Regions from separate parts of the Cytobacillus pseudoceanisediminis genome, predicted to be linked through region 1. Evidence: predicted binding sites of a transcription regulator. Region 1 holds the regulator's gene; the other holds the start of a gene.
What was found. The regulator Rex, encoded in region 1, represses fermentation and respiration genes when NADH is low (regulators of the CRP and FNR family bind a similar motif). The targets are predictions, from matches to a motif close to TTGTGAAATATTTCACAA.
Positions count from the first base shown of each region.

Region 2: the regulator Rex is predicted to act here: its motif matches at 8,061-8,078, upstream of M5V91_RS14240 (TIGR04053 family radical SAM/SPASM domain-containing protein).

Region 1 is NZ_CP097349.1:3,866,417-3,876,448, reverse strand. Features, by position in the region: gene tsaE (tRNA (adenosine(37)-N6)-threonylcarbamoyltransferase complex ATPase subunit type 1 TsaE) at 1-427, shown strand, start outside; gene tsaB (tRNA (adenosine(37)-N6)-threonylcarbamoyltransferase complex dimerization subunit type 1 TsaB) at 424-1,128, shown strand; gene rimI (ribosomal protein S18-alanine N-acetyltransferase) at 1,147-1,596, shown strand; gene tsaD (tRNA (adenosine(37)-N6)-threonylcarbamoyltransferase complex transferase subunit TsaD) at 1,596-2,624, shown strand; partial or broken gene M5V91_RS20855 (ABC-F family ATP-binding cassette domain-containing protein) at 2,853-4,774, opposite strand; partial or broken gene moaC (cyclic pyranopterin monophosphate synthase MoaC) at 4,965-5,446, shown strand; partial or broken gene M5V91_RS30640 (winged-helix domain-containing protein) at 5,474-5,679, shown strand; gene M5V91_RS20845 (redox-sensing transcriptional repressor Rex) at 5,676-6,116, shown strand; gene M5V91_RS20840 (YdiK family protein) at 6,138-6,341, opposite strand; gene M5V91_RS20835 (CPBP family intramembrane glutamic endopeptidase) at 6,388-7,113, opposite strand; gene groES (co-chaperone GroES) at 7,431-7,715, shown strand; gene groL (chaperonin GroEL) at 7,777-9,408, shown strand; gene M5V91_RS20820 (IS1182 family transposase) at 9,645-10,032, opposite strand, start outside.
Region 2 is NZ_CP097349.1:2,662,266-2,672,297, reverse strand. Features, by position in the region: gene M5V91_RS14300 (GNAT family N-acetyltransferase) at 1-473, shown strand, start outside; gene M5V91_RS14295 (YajQ family cyclic di-GMP-binding protein) at 593-1,084, opposite strand; gene M5V91_RS14290 (CvfB family protein) at 1,243-2,106, shown strand; gene M5V91_RS14285 (DUF3941 domain-containing protein) at 2,152-2,283, opposite strand; gene M5V91_RS14280 (DegV family protein) at 2,390-3,244, opposite strand; partial or broken gene M5V91_RS14275 (YitT family protein) at 3,601-4,428, shown strand; gene M5V91_RS14270 (BsuPI-related putative proteinase inhibitor) at 4,448-5,203, shown strand; gene M5V91_RS14265 (DUF3813 domain-containing protein) at 5,239-5,424, opposite strand; gene M5V91_RS14260 (hypothetical protein) at 5,427-5,579, opposite strand; gene M5V91_RS14255 (Cof-type HAD-IIB family hydrolase) at 5,708-6,526, opposite strand; gene M5V91_RS14250 (alpha/beta fold hydrolase) at 6,806-7,573, shown strand; gene M5V91_RS14245 (metal-sulfur cluster assembly factor) at 7,647-7,955, shown strand; gene M5V91_RS14240 (TIGR04053 family radical SAM/SPASM domain-containing protein) at 8,173-9,300, shown strand; partial or broken gene M5V91_RS14235 (Crp/Fnr family transcriptional regulator) at 9,330-10,002, opposite strand.

The DNA.
Region 1 (10,032 bases):
GCCAGAGGATACGATGGCGTTTTCGGAAAGGCTGGGCAGTCTGCTCCAGCCGGGGGATGTCCTTGCTCTGGAAGGAGATTTGGGCGCAGGAAAAACGACATTCACCAAGGGGCTGGCAAAAGGACTTAATATTACCCGTAATGTAAATAGCCCCACTTTTACGATTATTAAAGAATACCAAGGAAGATTGCCCCTGTATCATATGGATGTATATAGAGTTGAAGATTCTTTTGAGGATTTGGGGTTTGATGAATACTTTGAAGGCAATGGGGTCACAGTTGTAGAATGGGCTCATCTAGTTAAAGAACAGCTTCCCGAAGAGTTATTGACGATTTATTTATATCTTGATGATAATGACTCAAGAAAGCTTGTCCTGGAACCCCGGGGAAAAAGATATGAGGAATTGTGTAAGGAGATTATGTTATGAAGGTTTTAGCCATAGATACATCCAATTACCCTTTGGGAGTAGCTCTTCTGGATGGTGATCAGGTTATAGGCGAGTACATTACCAATGTCAAAAAGAATCACTCTGTTCGTGTTATGCCGGCTATTGATATCTTAATGAAAGATTGTGGTGTTACGCCAGCTGAGTTAGATAAAATTGTTGTTGCGAAAGGACCTGGCTCCTATACAGGCGTCCGAATTGGGGTTACAATTGCAAAAACTCTGGCCTGGACTTTAAATAAGCCGCTGGTTGGGGTATCCAGCCTGGAAATTTATGCGGCTTCGGCAGGCAGATACTTTAATGGCGTCATATCTCCTTTGTTTGATGCACGGAGAGGACAAATATATACTGGCCTGTATCAATATAAGGAAGGGCAGTTAGCATCTCTTATGAAAGACCAGCTCCTTCTTGCAAAAGATTGGGCAGCAATGCTTTCTGAGCAGCAAGAGAAGGTCCTTTTTATAGGGAATGATCTGCCTTTACATAAAGAGGTATTTACAGAATCCCTTAGAGACCTGGCGGTGTACGCTTCGCCTGCAGAACATAATCCAAGGCCGGCAGAACTTGCCTTGTTAGGCAGAGACAGAGAGCCTGAGGAAGTTCACTCTTTTGTTCCTAATTATATTAGGATTGCGGAAGCTGAAGCCAATTGGATAAAAGCAAACCAAGAAAAAAAGCTATAGTGATGAGGAAGCGAACGTATGAATAAATCCTTAACTTTCCGTTTTATGAATGAAGAGGATATTGATGATGTTTTGGAAATAGAACATAAGTCCTTTGCAACACCCTGGAGCAGGGAAGCCTTTTTTAACGAATTAACACAAAATCAGTTTGCATTGTATGTTGTTTTAGAAGAAGAAAATAAAGTTATAGGCTACTGTGGAGCATGGATCGTAGTGGACGAAGCTCATATCACAAATGTTGCGCTGCTCCCTGAATATCGCGGGAGAAAGCTTGGAGAAGCTCTTATGCGAAAGTTAATGGAGATTGCGTCTGAAATGGGGGCCATCACGATGACTCTGGAAGTAAGGGTATCTAACTTCACAGCTCAGGCCTTGTACCGAAAGCTTGGTTTTCAAAATGGAGCCATAAGGAAGAACTACTACACTGATAATCAAGAAGATGCTTTAGTAATGTGGGTGAATTTATAATGAATAAAGATCAATGGATCATGGGGATTGAAACAAGCTGTGATGAGACGGCTGTTGCCATCATTAAGAATGGCCGTGAAATCTCAGCCAATATAGTTGCATCCCAAATAGAAAGCCATAAACGTTTTGGGGGAGTAGTTCCGGAAATCGCTTCCCGCCATCATGTTGAACAGATAACTATAGTGTTGGAAGAAGCATTATATAAGGCAGGCATTACATATTCAGATCTTTCAGCAATTGCTGTGACTGAAGGACCTGGCCTTGTAGGCGCGCTGCTGATCGGGGTTAATGCCGCTAAAGCAGTTGCTTTTGCTCATGGTATCCCTCTTGTAGGCGTGCATCATATTGCTGGACATATTTATGCCAATCGATTGGTTGAAGAAATGGAATTTCCATTACTGTCCCTGGTAGTCTCAGGCGGTCATACAGAGCTTGTCTATATGAAGGAGCATGGCCATTTCCAAGTGATTGGAGAGACAAGGGATGATGCTGCAGGAGAGGCATATGATAAAGTTGCCCGGACATTAAATCTGCCATATCCAGGCGGTCCTCACATTGACAGACTCGCTCATGAAGGGAACCCGACCATTCAGCTTCCGAGAGCATGGCTGGAAGAAGGTTCATACGATTTTAGCTTCAGCGGCTTAAAGTCTGCCGTTATCAACACTGTTCACAATGCTGAGCAGCGTGGTGAGACCATTGTGCCGGAAGATCTTGCTGCAAGCTTCCAGGAAAGTGTCATTGATGTCTTAGTAACGAAAACAGAAAGAGCTGTTGAAGAATATCAGGTGAAGCAGCTGCTGCTCGCAGGCGGAGTTGCGGCGAATAAAGGACTTCGAGCTTCTTTGGAAAAGAGGTTTGGGGACAAAGCGGAGATAAAGCTTATTATTCCGCCATTAACATTATGCACAGATAATGCAGCGATGATTGGTGCAGCAGGAAGTGTGCTGTTTGAAAAAGGACAATTCGCCGGACTTGATTTAAATGCCAATCCCGGTTTGGACATCACTATCCACAATGATAAATAAATTAGGAAAAAGTCCCCGACCGCATAGGGGGCTTTTTCTGTGGATAAAATCATTTATTTCAGAATATTATGTTGGTAATGTGGATAAAAACAGTTTAAATTGTGGATAATGTGGAAAAGTCTGTGGAGAGTATATATAACTGCGTTTTTCTTGTGATTATCTCTGTGGATAATAGAAAAGACTGGCAGTGACTATTCTACCAGTCTAAAAGTTATGAATTTTCTTTTATTAATCATCAGCTAAAAGTGTCCATTCTTCCATCAATTCTTCCAGCTTAGCTTTTGCTTGATCAGTTTCATTTGTGATACCCATCACTTTTTCATGGTCTTGATAAACATTCGGATCACAGAGAAGCTGGTCATTCATATCGATTACTTTCTCCAATCCTTCTATTTGCTCTTCAATTTCTTCCATTCTTCTTTTTCGTTGGCGTTCGAGCTTTTTGGCTTCTTTATCCTGCTGATAATTATTTTTGTCCTGCTTAACAGGCTGTGATGCCGTGGATTCATCTTGCTCATTAAGTGCAAGCAGTTCCTCTTGTTCCTGCTTTTTTCCACATAATAATCATAATCGCCGAGATACTCTGTTGCCCCAATACTGGAAAGTTCAACTACCTTTGTTGTGATTCTGTTGATAAAATATCGGTCATGAGATACAAAGAGAATCGTTCCAGGATAATCGATCAATGCATTTTCAAGAATTTCTTTGCTATCCAGATCCAAATGGTTTGTAGGCTCGTCGAGGATTAAGAAATTGGCTTTCTGCATCATAAGCTTCGCAAGCGCAAGACGTGCCTTTTCACCGCCGCTCAGTGTTGAAACAGTTTTAAGAACATCATCACCAGAGAAAAGAAAGTTCCCAAGTATTGTCCGGATTTCCTTTTCCGGTTTTAGCGGGTATTCATCCCATAATTCGTTCAGGACTCTTTTATTGCTGGTGAGTTCCGCCTGTTCCTGGTCATAGTAGCCAATTGTCACATTGGAACCGTACTGTATCTCCCCGGAAAAAGAAGAGATCTTTTTGATGATGGTTTTGAGCAAGGTGGATTTGCCAATTCCATTGGGCCCCACCAGTGCAATGCTGTCACCTCTTGCCAGTCGCAGTGAAATATTCTCGCTCACTATCTCTTCATAGCCAATAGCAAGAGAATGAATATTTAAAACCTCATTGCCTGATTGCCGTTCAATGTCAAAGCCAAAAGAAGCTGATTTCTCGTCTCCCAGCGGCCTGTCCATCACGTCCATTCTGGCAAGCTGCTTTCTGCGGCTTTGTGCCCTTTTGGTTGTGGAAGCACGGGCAAGATTTCGCTGGATAAAATCCTGCAGCTTAGCGATCTCTTCCTGCTGTTTCTCGAATTGCTTCATTTCTCTTTCAAAGTTAGCCGCTTTTTGATCGAGATAGGAACTGTAGTTTCCTGGGTACTTTCTTATTTGGCGGCGGGAAATCTCGTAAACCTGGGAAACGACCTTATCAAGGAAATATCGGTCATGGGATACGATTAGAATGGCACCGTTGTATCCCTGCAGGTACTGTTCGAGCCATGATAATGTTTCAATATCCAGGTGGTTGGTAGGCTCGTCCAGTATTAAGATATCAGGCTTTGTCAGCAAAAGTTTACCAAGGGCCAATCTGGTACGCTGTCCGCCGCTCAATGATGAAATTTTAGTGTCATAGCCCATTGAGCTGAAGTTGAGTCCGTGGAGAATGGAACGGATATCTGCCTCATATTGATAGCCGCCATTTTCTTTGAAATCAACCTGAAGCTTGTCGTATTCTTTTAAGATGCGTTCATAGGCATCAGAGTTATTTAGGATATCAGGGTCTGCCATTTGTTCTTCAAGGCTGCGAAGCTGTTTTTCCTGCTTCTGCAGATGACTAAAAACAGTCAGCATTTCATCCCAAATGGATAACTCTGATTCCAGGCCGGTATTTTGTGCAAGATAGCCAATTGTTACTTCCTTTGGCTTTATAATCTCACCGGAGTCATATGTCATTTGTCCGGCAATAATTTTCAAAAGGGTGGACTTTCCTGCACCATTGCGCCCTACTAGCGCAATCCTGTCCCTGGTTTGTACTTCAAGCTTTATATTGGTTAAAATGGGATCAGCGCCAAAATTTTTCGCCAGCTGATTGACTTGTAATAGTATCATGTTCTTTCACCTCGGGTATAGAGTAAGTGTAACTCATTCATATATGTTCGGCAATAAAGGAGACAGGACTATAATCCCTTCTGCAGGGCATTCAATCAAGACAAAAGGCAAATAAATATGTGAGGAACAATACAAAGCACATACAAAGTAACAGAAAAATAGTGTATGATTTTGAAGAGAGGTGTTTTGAATGGCGGATTTTACTCATTTTAATCAAGAGGGCAGGGCAAAAATGGTGGATGTCAGCGATAAACCTGAAACGGCAAGAACAGCCATTGCTCAATCAAGTATTACTCTTAATCAGGAGATATACGAAAAGATAACATCCAACTCTATGAAAAAGGGGATGTACTCGCTGTTGCACAAACTGCAGGCATTATGGCGAGCAAGAAAACATGGGACATTATTCCGATGTGCCATCCGCTGCCGCTTAAGGGCGTGGACATTTCATTTTCATGGAAGGCGGAAGAGGAAGAGTATGTCCTGATCATTACTGCTTCTGTAAAAACGAAGGGAAATACGGGTGTGGAAATGGAAGCGTTAACAGCCGCTTCTGTCTGTGCGCTGACCGTTTATGACATGTGCAAGGCTGTAGATAAAGGAATGGTGATTGGGCCAACCTTTTTAATAGAGAAAACAGGCGGAAAAAACGGAGATTTTAAAAGAAATTAATTCATCATAAGAAATGGGGATGGACGAATGGCCAATGAACCAATTAAGATACCGCAGGCAACAGCTAAACGGCTGCCTTTATACTACCGCTTTCTAAAAACCTTCACTCATCAGGCAAACAAAGAGTCTCTTCAGCAGAATTGAGTGAGGCGGTAAAGGTAGATTCTGCAACAATCCGCCGCGATTTTTCGTACTTTGGTGCGTTAGGAAAAAAGGATATGGATATAATGTGAATTACCTGCTGGGCTTCTTTCGGAAGACTCTTGACCAGGATGAGCTGACTAAAGTAGCTTTGATCGGGGTAGGGAATTTAGGAACAGCCTTTCTTAACTATAATTTTCTTAAAAATAATAATACCAAAATAGAAGTAGCCTTTGATGTTGATGAGAGTAAGGTTGGCACGAAAATCGGTGATGTACCGGTCCATCATATGGATGACCTTGAAGAAGTTATTATAAATAATAATATTCAGGTGGCGATTTTAACGGTGCCGGCACCGCCTGCCCAGGCTATTACCGATCGGATGGTGAATGCGAAAATAAAAGGAATCCTTAATTTTACACCTGCGAGGCTCACTGTGCCAGCCTCGATTCGGATTCACCATATCGATCTGGCAGTAGAATTGCAGTCACTGGTTTATTTTCTGAAAAACTATCCGGAAGAAATGTAAAAAAATGAGCCTTTTGGGGGCTCATTTTTTCATTTTATTTTTCATTTTAAAATGCAGGCCAACCATCCGCAGTCCGGTGCCAAAATCGAATGTGGCAATTATAATCAGAAAATAAGTAAAGAATCCCCAGGTTTCTTCATGCTGGATATTCTGTATGGCTATAAAAGTGAAAAGGCATCCGAGAAGGATGTAAATAAAGCCTGAAAACAAAGGTGTGCTTCTCATCAAAATCCCCCAGTAAGTTTAAAACTCTGCAAAGCATTTCCCTATGCTAGAAAAAGCTGATAAAGCTCTGCATTTTTTCCATTTCTTCTAACCATTTTTGCATATTATCCTGATTCAGCTGGATAACCGCAACAAAGGTGTTCATCGCCACATGGGCAAAAATCGGCACAATAATCCGCTTCGTTTTGACATATAAGAAAGCAAAGGTGAACCCCATTGCCGAGTACAGCAGTACATGTTCAGGCTCGAAATGGGCAAGTGCAAAAATGACTGAGCTGATCAGGGCCGATAAGAAGAAGTTGAAGCGCTTATGGAGAGAACCGAAAATAACTTTTCTAAAGACAATCTCCTCAAGTATTGGCCCAATGACCGAACTAATTAAGATAACGATTGGCGATGCTTCAATAATCCGGATAATCTGCTGCGTATTCTCAGATCCCATTTCAATCCCAATCATATTTTCAATGCTGGCAGCAGTAGCTTGAGCGATCAGGGCCAAAAATATACCCCCAACTGCCCAGCCCGCTGAGCTTGCTGCGGAAGATGCATCCCTATCCAGGCCTTTTTTCATCTCTTTTCTTAATAATAGAAGCGTAATGATCAGTGTAACCGTAAAACTGATGACAAGCCAGTAGGCTACAGCCAGGATCTGCATGTTTTCGGGGTTCTGTCCAAGGGCATCTGCAATAAATAACACAAGCGGAACGCCAAACAAACTGGACAGCTGCATGGCAATATAAGCTATTAATATAAACCAATATTCCTTCTTCAAAATGTTATACTCCTTATTCTGAGTGTTGGAAAACAAGTCCTAAAGCCATTGTACTCTTAATAAGGAGCGGGTTTCAAATATCAGCATCAAAGCAGGAAAATACTATGGGTAAAGTGAAGAGTTCCGAAGCATACTTAAGAGGTTGTCTGTGTCGAAAAATAGCGTGTATGGGCGAATGAAATTTTTTCTAAAAAATTTAAGCTTCACCCTTGCAAATAGAAATGAGATTCATTAATATAATAATTGTGTTAGCACTCATACAGAGAGAGTGCTAATAAATAAAAATATTTACATATTATTTGAGGAGGTTGTTTCACTTGTTAAAGCCACTAGGTGATCGAATTATTATCGAGCTTGTTGAAACTGAAGAAAAAACTGCAAGCGGCATCGTACTGCCGGACACTGCTAAAGAAAAGCCTCAAGAAGGTAAAGTTGTAGCTGTAGGAACTGGCCGCGTTCTTGAAAATGGTGAGCGTGTTGCCCTTGAAGTTGCTGACGGCGATCGTATCATCTTCTCAAAATATGCTGGTACTGAAGTGAAGTACGAAGGCAAAGAGTATTTAATTTTACGCGAAAATGACATTCTTGCTGTAATTGGCTAATCGCCGATCAGACGAAGATTATTAAAGAATAAAGCTAAAATTTTTGAGGAGGTTTTTATCAATGGCTAAAGAGATTAAATTTAGTGAAGAAGCTCGCCGCGCGATGCTTCGCGGTGTGGATTCCCTTGCAAATGCGGTAAAAGTAACTCTTGGACCTAAAGGACGCAACGTGGTTCTTGAGAAGAAATTCGGTTCTCCACTTATCACCAATGATGGTGTGACAATTGCGAAAGAAATCGAGCTTGAAGATGCATTCGAAAACATGGGTGCGAAGCTTGTTGCTGAAGTAGCAAGTAAAACAAATGATGTTGCCGGTGACGGTACAACAACTGCAACTGTTCTTGCTCAGGCAATGATCCGTGAAGGCCTTAAGAACGTAACTGCAGGCGCTAACCCAATGGGCATCCGCAAAGGAATCGAAAAAGCAGTTGTTACAGCTGTAGAAGAATTAAAAGCTATTTCTAAGCCAATCGAAAATAAGGAATCTATTGCTCAGGTTGCTGCAATCTCTGCTGCTGACAATGAAGTTGGCCAGCTGATCGCTGAAGCAATGGAGCGCGTTGGCAACGATGGTGTTATCACAATCGAAGAATCTAAAGGATTCACAACTGAGCTTGATGTGGTTGAAGGTATGCAATTCGACCGCGGATATGCTTCTCCATACATGGTTACAGATTCTGATAAGATGGAAGCGGTTCTTGAAAACCCTTATATCTTAATCACTGATAAGAAGATCACAAGCATCCAGGAAATCCTTCCTGTACTTGAGCAAGTTGTACAGCAAGGCAAGCCTTTATTGCTTGTAGCTGAAGATGTTGAAGGTGAAGCACTTGCTACACTAGTTGTGAATAAGCTTCGCGGAACTTTCAACGCGGTAGCAGTAAAAGCTCCTGGCTTCGGTGACCGCCGCAAAGCTATGCTTGAAGATATCGCGATCCTGACTGGCGGTGAAGTAATCACTGAAGAGTTAGGCCGTGACCTTAAGTCTGCTACAATCGACTCTTTAGGACGCGCTACTAAAGTAGTTGTTACAAAAGAAAACACTACAATCGTTGAGGGTGCTGGAGACAGCGCGCAAATCGGCGGACGTGTGAACCAGATCCGCACTCAAATGGAAGAAACAACTTCTGAATTTGACCGCGAAAAATTACAAGAGCGCCTTGCTAAACTTGCTGGTGGTGTTGCAGTTGTTAAAGTTGGTGCTGCTACTGAAACTGAATTAAAAGAGCGCAAGCTTCGCATCGAAGACGCCCTTAACTCTACACGTGCTGCTGTAGAAGAAGGCATCGTTTCCGGTGGTGGTGTTGCCCTTCTAAACGTATACAATAAAGTGGCTGCTATCCAGGCTGAAGGCGATGAAGCAACTGGTGTTAACATCGTATTGCGTGCGATGGAAGAGCCTGTACGCACAATTGCTCACAATGCCGGTCTAGAAGGTTCTATCATTGTTGACCGCTTAAAGCGCGAAGCAGTTGGAACTGGCTTCAACGCTGCTACTGGCGAGTGGGTAAACATGATCGAAGCTGGTATCGTTGACCCAACTAAAGTAACTCGTTCAGCTCTTCAAAACGCTGGATCTGTTGCAGCTATGTTCTTAACTACTGAAGCAGTAGTTGCTGACAAGCCGGAAGAAAACGCTGCTCCTGCAATGCCTGATATGGGCGGCATGGGCGGAATGGGCGGCATGATGTAATTTAAAGCGTTGAACCCAACGTTTTAAAGCATCATCCACCAGGACATAGGTACAGGTTTTCTTGTCCTGCTGTTCCCAAAACTGTTTATAACAAACAAAAAAGGAATTCCTATTCGGGAATTCCTTCAGTTTGTAGACAAAAAGAGTTCGGAATAGTCTCATTCCGAACTCTTTTTTCATTTTTTGTAGGACTTCAAGTAATTACAGAGAATTGCAGACCTCTCCGAGGTTATCATTTAGGCCATTTCTGGACCTTGCCAAGTCCAGGTGGCCATTTTCTTCAAATTCATGGCAGCGAAAGTAAGCATCGCCTGCATCGACATTTTTTTAAGTCCCCTGAGGGTTGTCCAACGCATGCCATGCTTTTCTTTTGCATCTGCGAATACTCGTTCAATTGTTTCTTTGCGTTTTTCATAGATCGGTTTGACGTCTTGATGGTGGCGAAGATGATCTGCTTCTTCCACATGTTCCTCCCACACATGACGTTGAATCAGTTTTTGATGTGCTTGACTCTGTGTGCATTGAGACAAGAAAGGGCATCCAGCACAAATTCGAGGATCTGATTTATATTGACGATACCCTTCCTTTGTAGTTGTAGTATATTTTAATATCTCACCAGTTGGG
Region 2 (10,032 bases), 1.2 Mb from region 1:
CAGAAGCCATTTTGGCGCATTGCCGGAAAGCTTTTGGAGAAACTGATTTTTTAATGACTGAGGCGGATGAGTTTAATTTAACAATTGAAGAAGAGGAAGCGTGGCTTGAGCAGAGCATTAGAACTGGAGATCTTATTTTATTAGCGGAAGTTGACAATGAAGTGATTGGAATGCTGAACTTTCGGCGTTCAAAAAGCAAAAAGGTAAACCATCTGGGGTATTTCGGGATTACAATACAGAAGAAGCATTGTAACCAGGGACTGGGAAGCAAAATGATGGAGCAATTTTTGAAGTGGGCGCAAGAAGAACCGGGTCTTGAAAAAGTATGCCTGGAAGTCTTTTCGTATAACCAAAGAGCAATCCATCTGTACAAGCGATTTGGATTTCAGGAGGAAGGACGCAAAATTAAACATATTAAAAGAAGCGATGGGTCTTATGCAGATGAATTAATGATGTATAAATTTGTAAAATAACCCTTAGCATTCTTTCTCAAACGGTGAAAATTAAAAAATCAGCAAATAAATTCATTTAAAGCAAGCTGGTTTTTCTGAAAAATTATAAAAGCAAACGGATTTTCTCCGTTTGCTTAAAATTACCGATAATTTACGAATTGAACATCAACAGTCAAATCTGCCTCTTTAACAGCAGCAATAATCTTCTGCAGGTCATCGCGGTTTTTGCCGGTTACTCGGACCTGATCATCCTGAACCTGGCTCTTCACCTTTAAACCGCTGTTTTTAATAAGGGTATTGATCTTCTTGGCATTGTCTTTATCAATTCCCTGGACAAGCTTTGCTCTTTGGCGTACAGTTCCGCCTGATGCCCCCTCAATCTTGCTGTAATCAAGATTTTTTACAGGTATGCCCCTTTTTATCAATTTACTCAATAAAACATCTTTAAGCTGTTCCATTTTAAATTCATCATCAGATAGAAGCACGAGCTCTTCTTTATCGAGCTTTATATCACTTTTGCTGCCTTTAAAGTCATAACGGGTGGAGATTTCCTTCATGGCAATATTGATGGCATTGGTTACTTCAGAAAAGTCAACTTTGGATACAATATCAAATGAGCTTTCTTTAGACATGACAGCCTCCTTGGAGATAACATTTTAAGTTTCACTTCTTGTCCTTATTATAGTAAAATATAGCAGTTCAAACAACTTTAGGAGTTATGTGATCTTAATTGGGAAAGATTTAATATAATGAATATTTGTTTACTGGAAACTAAGAAGGAGGAAAAGGGATGGCTTTAGAAGAGAATTTAGGCCGTGCTGCTAAACTGATTGTTTCAAGGGAAGCGGCTTTTGGCTATTTTTTGACGGATGGAGAGGAAGATGTTCTTCTTCATCAGAACGAGACAGATGAAAAGCTGGAGGAAGGACAGGAAGTCGAGGCTTTTCTTTATATGGACTCGCAGGGAAGAATTGCAGCAACAACTGTGATTCCGGAAGTTCAGGCTGGTACATATGGATGGGCGCATGTAAGTGATGTAAAGCCCGGCATCGGTGTATTTATCAACATCGGCATTCAGAAGGACATGCTCCTCGGTGAGGAAGATTTGCCTGTACATGAAGCCGTCTGGCCGATTGAAGGGGATAGGTTATACATTACACTCCGGGTGAATAAGAATAACAGAATTTATGTAAAAATGGCTACTGATCCTGTCATTACAGATATTTCAATAAAGGCAGCCAAAAGTGATTTTAATAAGAATATTCACGGACATATATATAGAACTGCAAAGGTTGGGAGCTGGATTTTTACAGCTGAGGGCTTTAAAGGCTTTATCCATGAATCCCAGCGCAAAAGGGAGCCCCGTCTTGGCGAAAAAGTTGAGGGACGGATTGTTGATGTGAAAGAGGACGGAACAGTGAATGTTTCCCTTATACCCAGAAAACATGAGGTATTGGACGATGATTCCGAAAAAATCCTATCTTATCTTGAAAGCCGCAATGGTGCGATGCCATTTGGCGATAAAAGCGCGCCAGAAGATATACAGGATCGTTTTCAGCTAAGCAAAGCTTCTTTTAAAAGGGCTTTGGGAAGGCTTATGAAGGAAGGCAAGGTTTATCAGGAAGATGGATGGACATATATAAAGAAAGACTAATTCACAATCTAAAAACGGACAAGCCAATGCTTGCCCGTTTTATTATTATAGATGATCTGTCTTTTTGGAATATTGGTTTTTCCCGGCTTTGCGGTTTTTCTCGCGCATCATATTTTTTTCGTGAAGAAGCGCATTATTGTCTTTTGCTTTTTTATCATTATCGGAAGTATGCGGCATAATAATAATACTCCTTTCATACTGAGAGGTTTATCCTTCAGAATATTACTGAAGTACAATCATATTGTCTGTCAGAATGAAATGGAGTATGTATTCTTCACTAGGTTTATATTTGCTTTTGGTAGAAAATCGCAATTGTTCCTGGACCCGTATGGGACCCGATTGCAGAGCCTATGGATGTAATATAGACTTCTTTGGCTTTTAGCTCTTCCAGGATTAATTTTTGCATTTCAAGAGCTGTGTCTTCATCATCAGCATGGCTGATGCCGACCGTCTGATTCTCAAACGAAGTCCCATTTTCTTTCATCAGCTCAATGATGCGGCGAAGAAGCTTTTTCTTGCCGCGCAGTTTCTCAATCGGTACAAGTTTGCCATCTTCTACAGTTAGCAGAGGTTTAATGTTCAAAAGTCCGCCTAGAAATGCGGAAGCTTTAGAAACACGGCCGCCTTTTGCCAGGTATTCGAGATCATTTACAGTGAATAAACTCTCGAGGTGCCGGCATCGAAGTTCGATATCTTGCTGTATGTCTTCCTTGGATGCGCCTGATTGTGCGTTAGCAGCCGCTGCCTTAACGATTAATCCATATCCCAATGAAGCCGCCTTAGAATCGATAATGGATAATTTGAAATCCGGGTATTTCTCTTTTACTTGCTCCAAAATCATTACAGCGGTCTGGTATGTACCTGAGAGTCCGGAGGAAAAAGAAACATAAATGCCGTCTTCATTTTGTTCTGCCATCTTCATGAACGTTTCCTCAAAATGGAGAGGGGATACCTGAGATGTTTTAGGCACCTGGCCCTCACGGATAGCATCATAAACATCCTTAGGTTCTATGGTGACTAAATCTTCATATTCTGTATCATTCAGTTGAACCTTTAATGGGAAAAGTGTGACGCCATTTTCTTCATAAAAGCTTAGCGGCAGATCACACGCACTGTCAGCTAAAATTTTTACTGACATTTTCTTTCACCTGCTTTCAAACTATATGAATTAAGTTTATAGAAATCAAGGAGAAAAAACAATGAATTGTGTTGAAAATGACACTTTTCGCAAGTCCAACGGGCAGTAAGACTCTTACTTTCAGAATCAAAGGAATAGAAGGGGATATAAGCGGGGGCAAACTGCCCGTATGCTGTGAAAACGTCTTTGTGACCCGCTTCCTCCCATAAGCTGCAGCTTTTGGTTGATGATTATGCTGACGAAGCCTTCCTTGTGCTGTGTGCCTCAACTAACAATCAGCGGGGAAAAATCCCCCGCTGATTGAAGATTCACTTTACTGGGTAAAGAAAATAATAAAAAAATTCAGGGGGTAAAAAATGGTTTGGTTAGAAACTAAGAAAGTATTTATTGTTTTGATTGGCGCGATATTGAACGCAATTGCGATGAATTTTTTCTGATACCTGCCAATGTATATGCGAGCGGTTTTACAGGTGTGGCACAGCTATTATCAAGCATTCTTGGGGATTTTGGATCAACAGGAATTCTGCTGTTCATTCTAAATATTCCTGTAACCATTTTAGCCTGGAAGAAGGTTGGAAGGTCTTTTACTATTTACAGTTTTCTAAGCGTATTCTTAATGTCATTTTTCTTGGAAATCATACCGGTAATTCATGTTTCAAAAGATATTTTGCTTAATGCCGTTTTTGGAGGTGTGATTGCGGCTGTTGGCGTAGGGATAACACTGAAATGGGGGCTTCCACAGGAGGAATGGATATCATCGCAATGGTATTGTCCCGAATGAAAGACAAGCCTGTCGGTACATATTTTTTCACACTTAACGCCATTATTATAATAACAGCTGGCTTTTTGTATGGATGGGAAAAAGCTTTATACACTCTTGTTACCCTTTATGCCTCAACCAGGGTCATTGATGCCATTCATACAAGACATGAGAAACTGACAGCATTAATTATAACGAAAAAATCGGAAGAAATGAAAAAAGCCATCCATGACCATCTGGTCAGGGGAATTACAACCATTCCGGCAAAGGGGCTTTTACAAATGAAAACAAGGAAATGATGATGATTGTCATCACCCGTTATGAGTTATTCGACCTTGAAAGAATTATTAAAGAAGTAGATCCGAATGCCTTTACAAATATTGTCCAAACCGCTGGTGTTTATGGTTTCTTCCGCAGGGATTAAATGAATGGAGGGATGAAGGATGCTTCGGCTTTTGACTGCTGCTGCTCTGATTATCTTCACTATGCCTTTGCAAAGTTTTGAAGCTTCTAAAAAGGAAATGCCATTTGATTTTAAAGTAATGCCTCAAGCAGGAACGGAAACAATGGAGATAGAATTGCTTCTGAGGAATACTGCCAATTACCCGCTAAGCTTTGAGTTTAGGACTTCCCAATTTTACGAAGTAAATATATTAAATCAAAATGGCGAAATGGTATATTCCTCTTCAGAAGGTAAAGCATTTTTACAAGCTATACAGACCATTGCCGTCAAACCGGATGAATTCAAGGTGTGGAAAGAGCAGTGGGATTATCGGCACAATGGCAAAAGAGTAAAGGAAGGGGAGTACATTGTAAAAGCCAGGCTTTTGGCATCAAACTTAAATGGCAAAGAACTGGAGACCAAAGCGGAATCAGAAGCCTCTGTCTATATCCCAGGACAAAATCCTGCCTTTCGCCATGTTAAGGTTACTGGAGAGAATGGCTTATATTCAGTATCAATTGAAGGGCGTCCAAAAAACGGAAAGCTATGGTATACAGTTGAAGATGGCCATAATGAACTGCTGCCTGAAAAGGGAGTATCAGCTCTTTCAAATAACTGGGAGAACTATAATATAAAAGTAAGCATTCCTGCTGATAAATTGCCTGAAAACGGATCAGTGATTTTGCATTTATATGAAAAAAGCCATAATGACGGACATATTATAAATCCCTTTCCTGTTATCCTGGAAAGGAGGTAAAAGAAGCTGGCAGCCATCGAGGCTGCCAGCTTCTTTTAGCGATTCTGCGAATATTGCTCAAGCTCCTGCTGCATCTCCCGCAGCTGTGCCTGTTCAGCCGCCGTGGAATTGGCAAACGCGGAACTTAAAGCATTTTTCGCACGGGAAACAGTTTCTTCGCCTGCAGAACTTTTAGCTATTTCCACATATTTTCTGGCTTCCTGAAATAATCTGTTTCCCATCGTTATATTCCTCCGAGGGATGATTCTTTCACATTAGCTAATTTTTGGGCTTCCGCCTCTGCATAGGTCATGTGGTACGGGATACGTTCATCATGCTTACTAACAGTATCAACACCCTGTTGTACGAAGCGTTTTGATTTATTACGTTTACCCATTCGAATCCCCTCCATGAAAGAGTTTAAAGCAGCATTGTGCTGCTCCATCCTTTAGTATGCTCTATAGGAATGATTTAAAAAGGGAATTTAAAGGACTGGTTGCCATTAAATTTCTTTTGGTCATTTGCTTATAGTGCTTTAAGGTTTAATAATTCATTTAAATAGATTCCGATTCCATCCTCCTCGTTGGTTAAGGTGACTTCATTGGCAATATTTTTCACCTGGTCAATAGCATTGCCCATGGCAATCCCGTAGCCTGCATATTCAAGCATTTCAAGATCATTGTCTTCATCACCGAAAGCTATGATCCGCTCAGGCGGTATTTGGAAGTAATCAGCTGCTTTTTGGAGGCCAACAGCTTTATTCAGCCCTGTTTTTACGATTTCAATGACATGCCATGGAGCCGCCCAGCGACGGTGATCAATCACTTCGGCATGGACTTCGGAAAGATGGGCTCTAATTGTTTTTACATGTTCTTCATCTGTGTGGATCAGCATGCTTGTCGGATTATCATTAAGATAATTGCGTAAATCTCCAGTCGTAATTTTGGGATCGCCAAAACCGAAGATATCCAGAAGCTTTTCATCATGGTAATGCAGGTAAACATCATCTATAACTTCTGCTACAATATTATGCACTGTATAGCTATTAACGGCTTCTACAATTTCCTTTGCAACGTCCATTTGCAGAGGTGTATGATAAACTCCCCAATTATGATCTTTAGGATGATGTATGTAAGCACCATTGAAATTGACAATTGGCGTAGTCAATCCCATTTCACGATAATAAATTTCGCTGGAGCGAAATGGCCTTCCGGTGGCAATCATCACTTCATGTCCTTGTTCGCGTGCCTTTTGAATAATCATTTTAGTTTTAGCTGAGATGGTTTTGTCATCTTTTAATAATGTTCCATCAAGGTCCAGTGCAATTAAATGTTTTTCTGCCATAAGATCTCCTTCTAAGCGCTCAGCACTTTTTTATAAGAATTTAACTGCAGTTTACGCACTGCAGCCAATTGCTTATCTTGAAGTATGCCCCGCTTTTCTTTTAAGTGTAAAGGTTTTGGAAAAAAAAGTCTACATGTTAAACTGAAAATATAGAAAGAATTTACATCAAAACAAGAGCGTAAGCTTTTACAAAATCATTTTATACATATATGTTATCAATATTATTATAATTTTGTAAAAAAATTCACTTGTGCCCTAACAGATTTAGGAGGAAGAACTGTGGTTGTTATTGAACATAAGCATATCAAAGAAATTCCTGTTCTTGAACTGGCCAGACAGGAAGTAAAAGGGGAACGCTTGCCTTTTATTATTTTCGTTCATGGCTTTACGAGTGCCAAAGAACATAATCTGCATTATGCCTATCTGCTAGCTGAAAAAGGGTTCAGGGTGGTGCTTCCAGACACCTTGCTTCATGGGGAAAGATCTGAAGGTTTATCAGGCAGCGATTTAAATTTCAGGCTATGGGATATTGTTCTAAATACAATTGCGGAATTGAACATAATCAGGGATGTCTATGAGGATGCAGATCTGATCGACAAGGGAAGAATAGGGCTTGTGGGCACCTCCATGGGAGGAATAGTCACTTTGGGCGCCTTGACCCAGTATGAGTGGGTCAAAGCTGCAGTAAGCCTTATGGGTATGCCGTATTATGAAAAATTTGCTCAGCTTCAGCTGGATGAATTGAAGAAGAATAATATTAAAATTCCGCTTTCAAGCGAAGAACTAGCAGATCTGCTGGGGACCTTAAGGGAGCGGGATCTAAGTCTTCAGCCTGAAAAACTTGGAGGAAGGCCGCTTATGTTCTGGCATGGCAAAAAAGACCCGGTTGTGCCTTATTCCTATACATACCAATTTTATGAGACCATCCAGCCCTTATATAGTGACTCACCTGAAAACCTCATGTTTATATCAGATGAACAGGCGGGGCACAAAGTAAGCAGGGAAGGGCTGCTGGAAACGGTTAAATGGTTTGGGGAACATCTATAACCAACATTTTTTCAATTCATTTAAATATTTGTTAAGATATAGATAAAGTAAATAATGAAGGAGTGCTGCAGAAATGGACCAGGATTTAAAAGACAGCATCATGGGTGCACTTGAACTTGTTGTTGACCCGGAGCTGGGGATAGATATTGTGAACTTAGGCTTAGTATATGATGTGAAAATGGAAGAGGAAGGTAAAGCCGTGGTAGATATGACTCTTACTTCCATGGGGTGTCCTTTGGCAGGAACAATTGTTGAGCAAGTAAAGTCAGCATTGGCTGATATTCCCGAAGTAAAGGACACTGAAGTGAACATTGTCTGGAACCCGCCTTGGTCTAAAGACAGAATGTCCCGCTATGCAAAAATTGCACTTGGCGTACAATAAGATTGAATCTTAAAAACAGCAGGATTATTTTCCTGCTGTTTTTTTATGCCCTTGCTTTAATTCCTTTGAACACATCTCTGTAAATTCTTTGAAAATGAGCATTGTATGTGAGGTAGTTCACTTATTTAACATGCCGATTATCCTATACTAACGATGGAAAGACAAAATTGCGTTGATGAAACATCCAGGACCTGTGGCTGTTAAGGAGGCATCTCAAATGGGATTTGATAGAGATTTTAATAAAGACCCTTTTATTGTGATATGGGAATTAACAAGGGCATGCCAGCTAAAATGTCTGCATTGCCGTGCGGAAGCGCAATACAGGAGAGATCCGCGAGAGCTTTCCTTTGATGAAGGGAAGTATTTGATTGACCAAATCAAGGAAATGAACAACCCTATGCTTGTTTTTACGGGTGGTGATCCATTAATGAGGCAGGATGTATTCGACATTGCCGAATATGCTGTAAAAAAAGGCGTGCGTGTGTCAATGACGCCCAGTGCGACACCGAATGTAACAAAAGAAGCTATTGAAAAAGCCAAAGAGGTCGGCTTAGCTCGATGGGCTTTCAGCCTTGATGGGCCAAAAGCGGAAATCCATGACCATTTTAGAGGTACTGCCGGTTCCTTTGATTTAACGATCGAAAGGATTAAATATTTGCACGAGCTTGAAATTCCAGTCCAGATTAATACAGTTATTTCGCGTTATAATATCGATTATCTTGAGGAAATGGCTAAAGTTGTAGAAGAACTCAAATGTGTTCTTTGGAGTGTGTTCTTCCTCGTCCCAACAGGGAGAGGGCAGGAAACAGATATGATTTCTCCGGTTGAACATGAGATGGTATTTACATGGCTGTATAACTTAAGCAAAAAAGTTACTTTCGATATCAAGACAACAGCTGCCCAGCATTACCGCCGAGTGGTCATTCAGCAAAAAATGAAGGAAGCGAAGGCTCAGAATGAGGACATTCAATATCTCGATGCACTTACACAGCAAGGGCTAACGGGTTCTATAGATGGTTTAGGCAGGGCTCCTAAAGGTGTGAATGACGGAAATGGATTTGTTTTCATTTCACATATTGGGGATGTTTATCCTAGCGGGCTTCTGCCTGTTAAAGCAGGGAATGTAAGGGAACAGCCACTTGCTGAAATATACAGGGAATCGCCAATTTTTAAAGACCTCAGAAATCCTGATAAATATAAAGGGAAATGCGGACAATGCGAGTTCCGTTATGTATGCGGGGGATCCAGGTCACGGGCATTTGCCATGACAGGGGATTATATGGAAAGCGAGCCGTTTTGTGTTTATATTCCAAAGGCACTTAGAAAGAAAGCGGCAAAATCATAAAAGAAAGGGAGTGCCGTTTGGATGCACTCCTACTCGATGCTGCAATATACGGCAGGGCAGTTTTCACAGCCTATTTCATTTTTTAAATATTGAAGATCTTTGACTGTGATTTTTCCATTTAGAATGGTAATGATGCTGTCTTTTTTCAGTTCACCCAGTATCCGGTTGGTGCTTTCCCTGGATGTGCCGCAGAAATTCCCAAGATCTTGATTCGTAAGGGGCAGATCAATGAGTATGCCATCCTTAACTTTTATGCCATAGCTGTTAGTCATTCTGATAAGGGTTGAATACAGGGCACCTTTTTTTCCGTTAAGGACGAGATCTCTAAATTTGGTCTGAGTATTACGAAAGTGGTCGCTCATCCATTTCATAAATTCATAAGCCAATGTGCTATTATTAAATATCTCCTTTTCCAGGACATCTTTTTTTATCACAGCTACTTAAATATTTAGGGTTACTGGTAAATAGGGTAAGCTCGCCAATAATTTCATTTTCTCCGCATAACCTGAAGGTAAGTTCTCTGCCATCAGCTGTTATCTTGCTGATTTGTATCTTGCCTGAAAGTATAATATAAAGTTCAGCAGCATCCATACCTTCCTGAAAAATGTAAGCCCCTTTGGAGGTTTTCATACGCCGGTCTGCAAAATGAAGAAGCTCTTTAATCTCTATGGAATGTGTCGGTTTAATGGCTGTGCGAGCCATATTAATCCTCCTTCATAAAACAACTGTCTT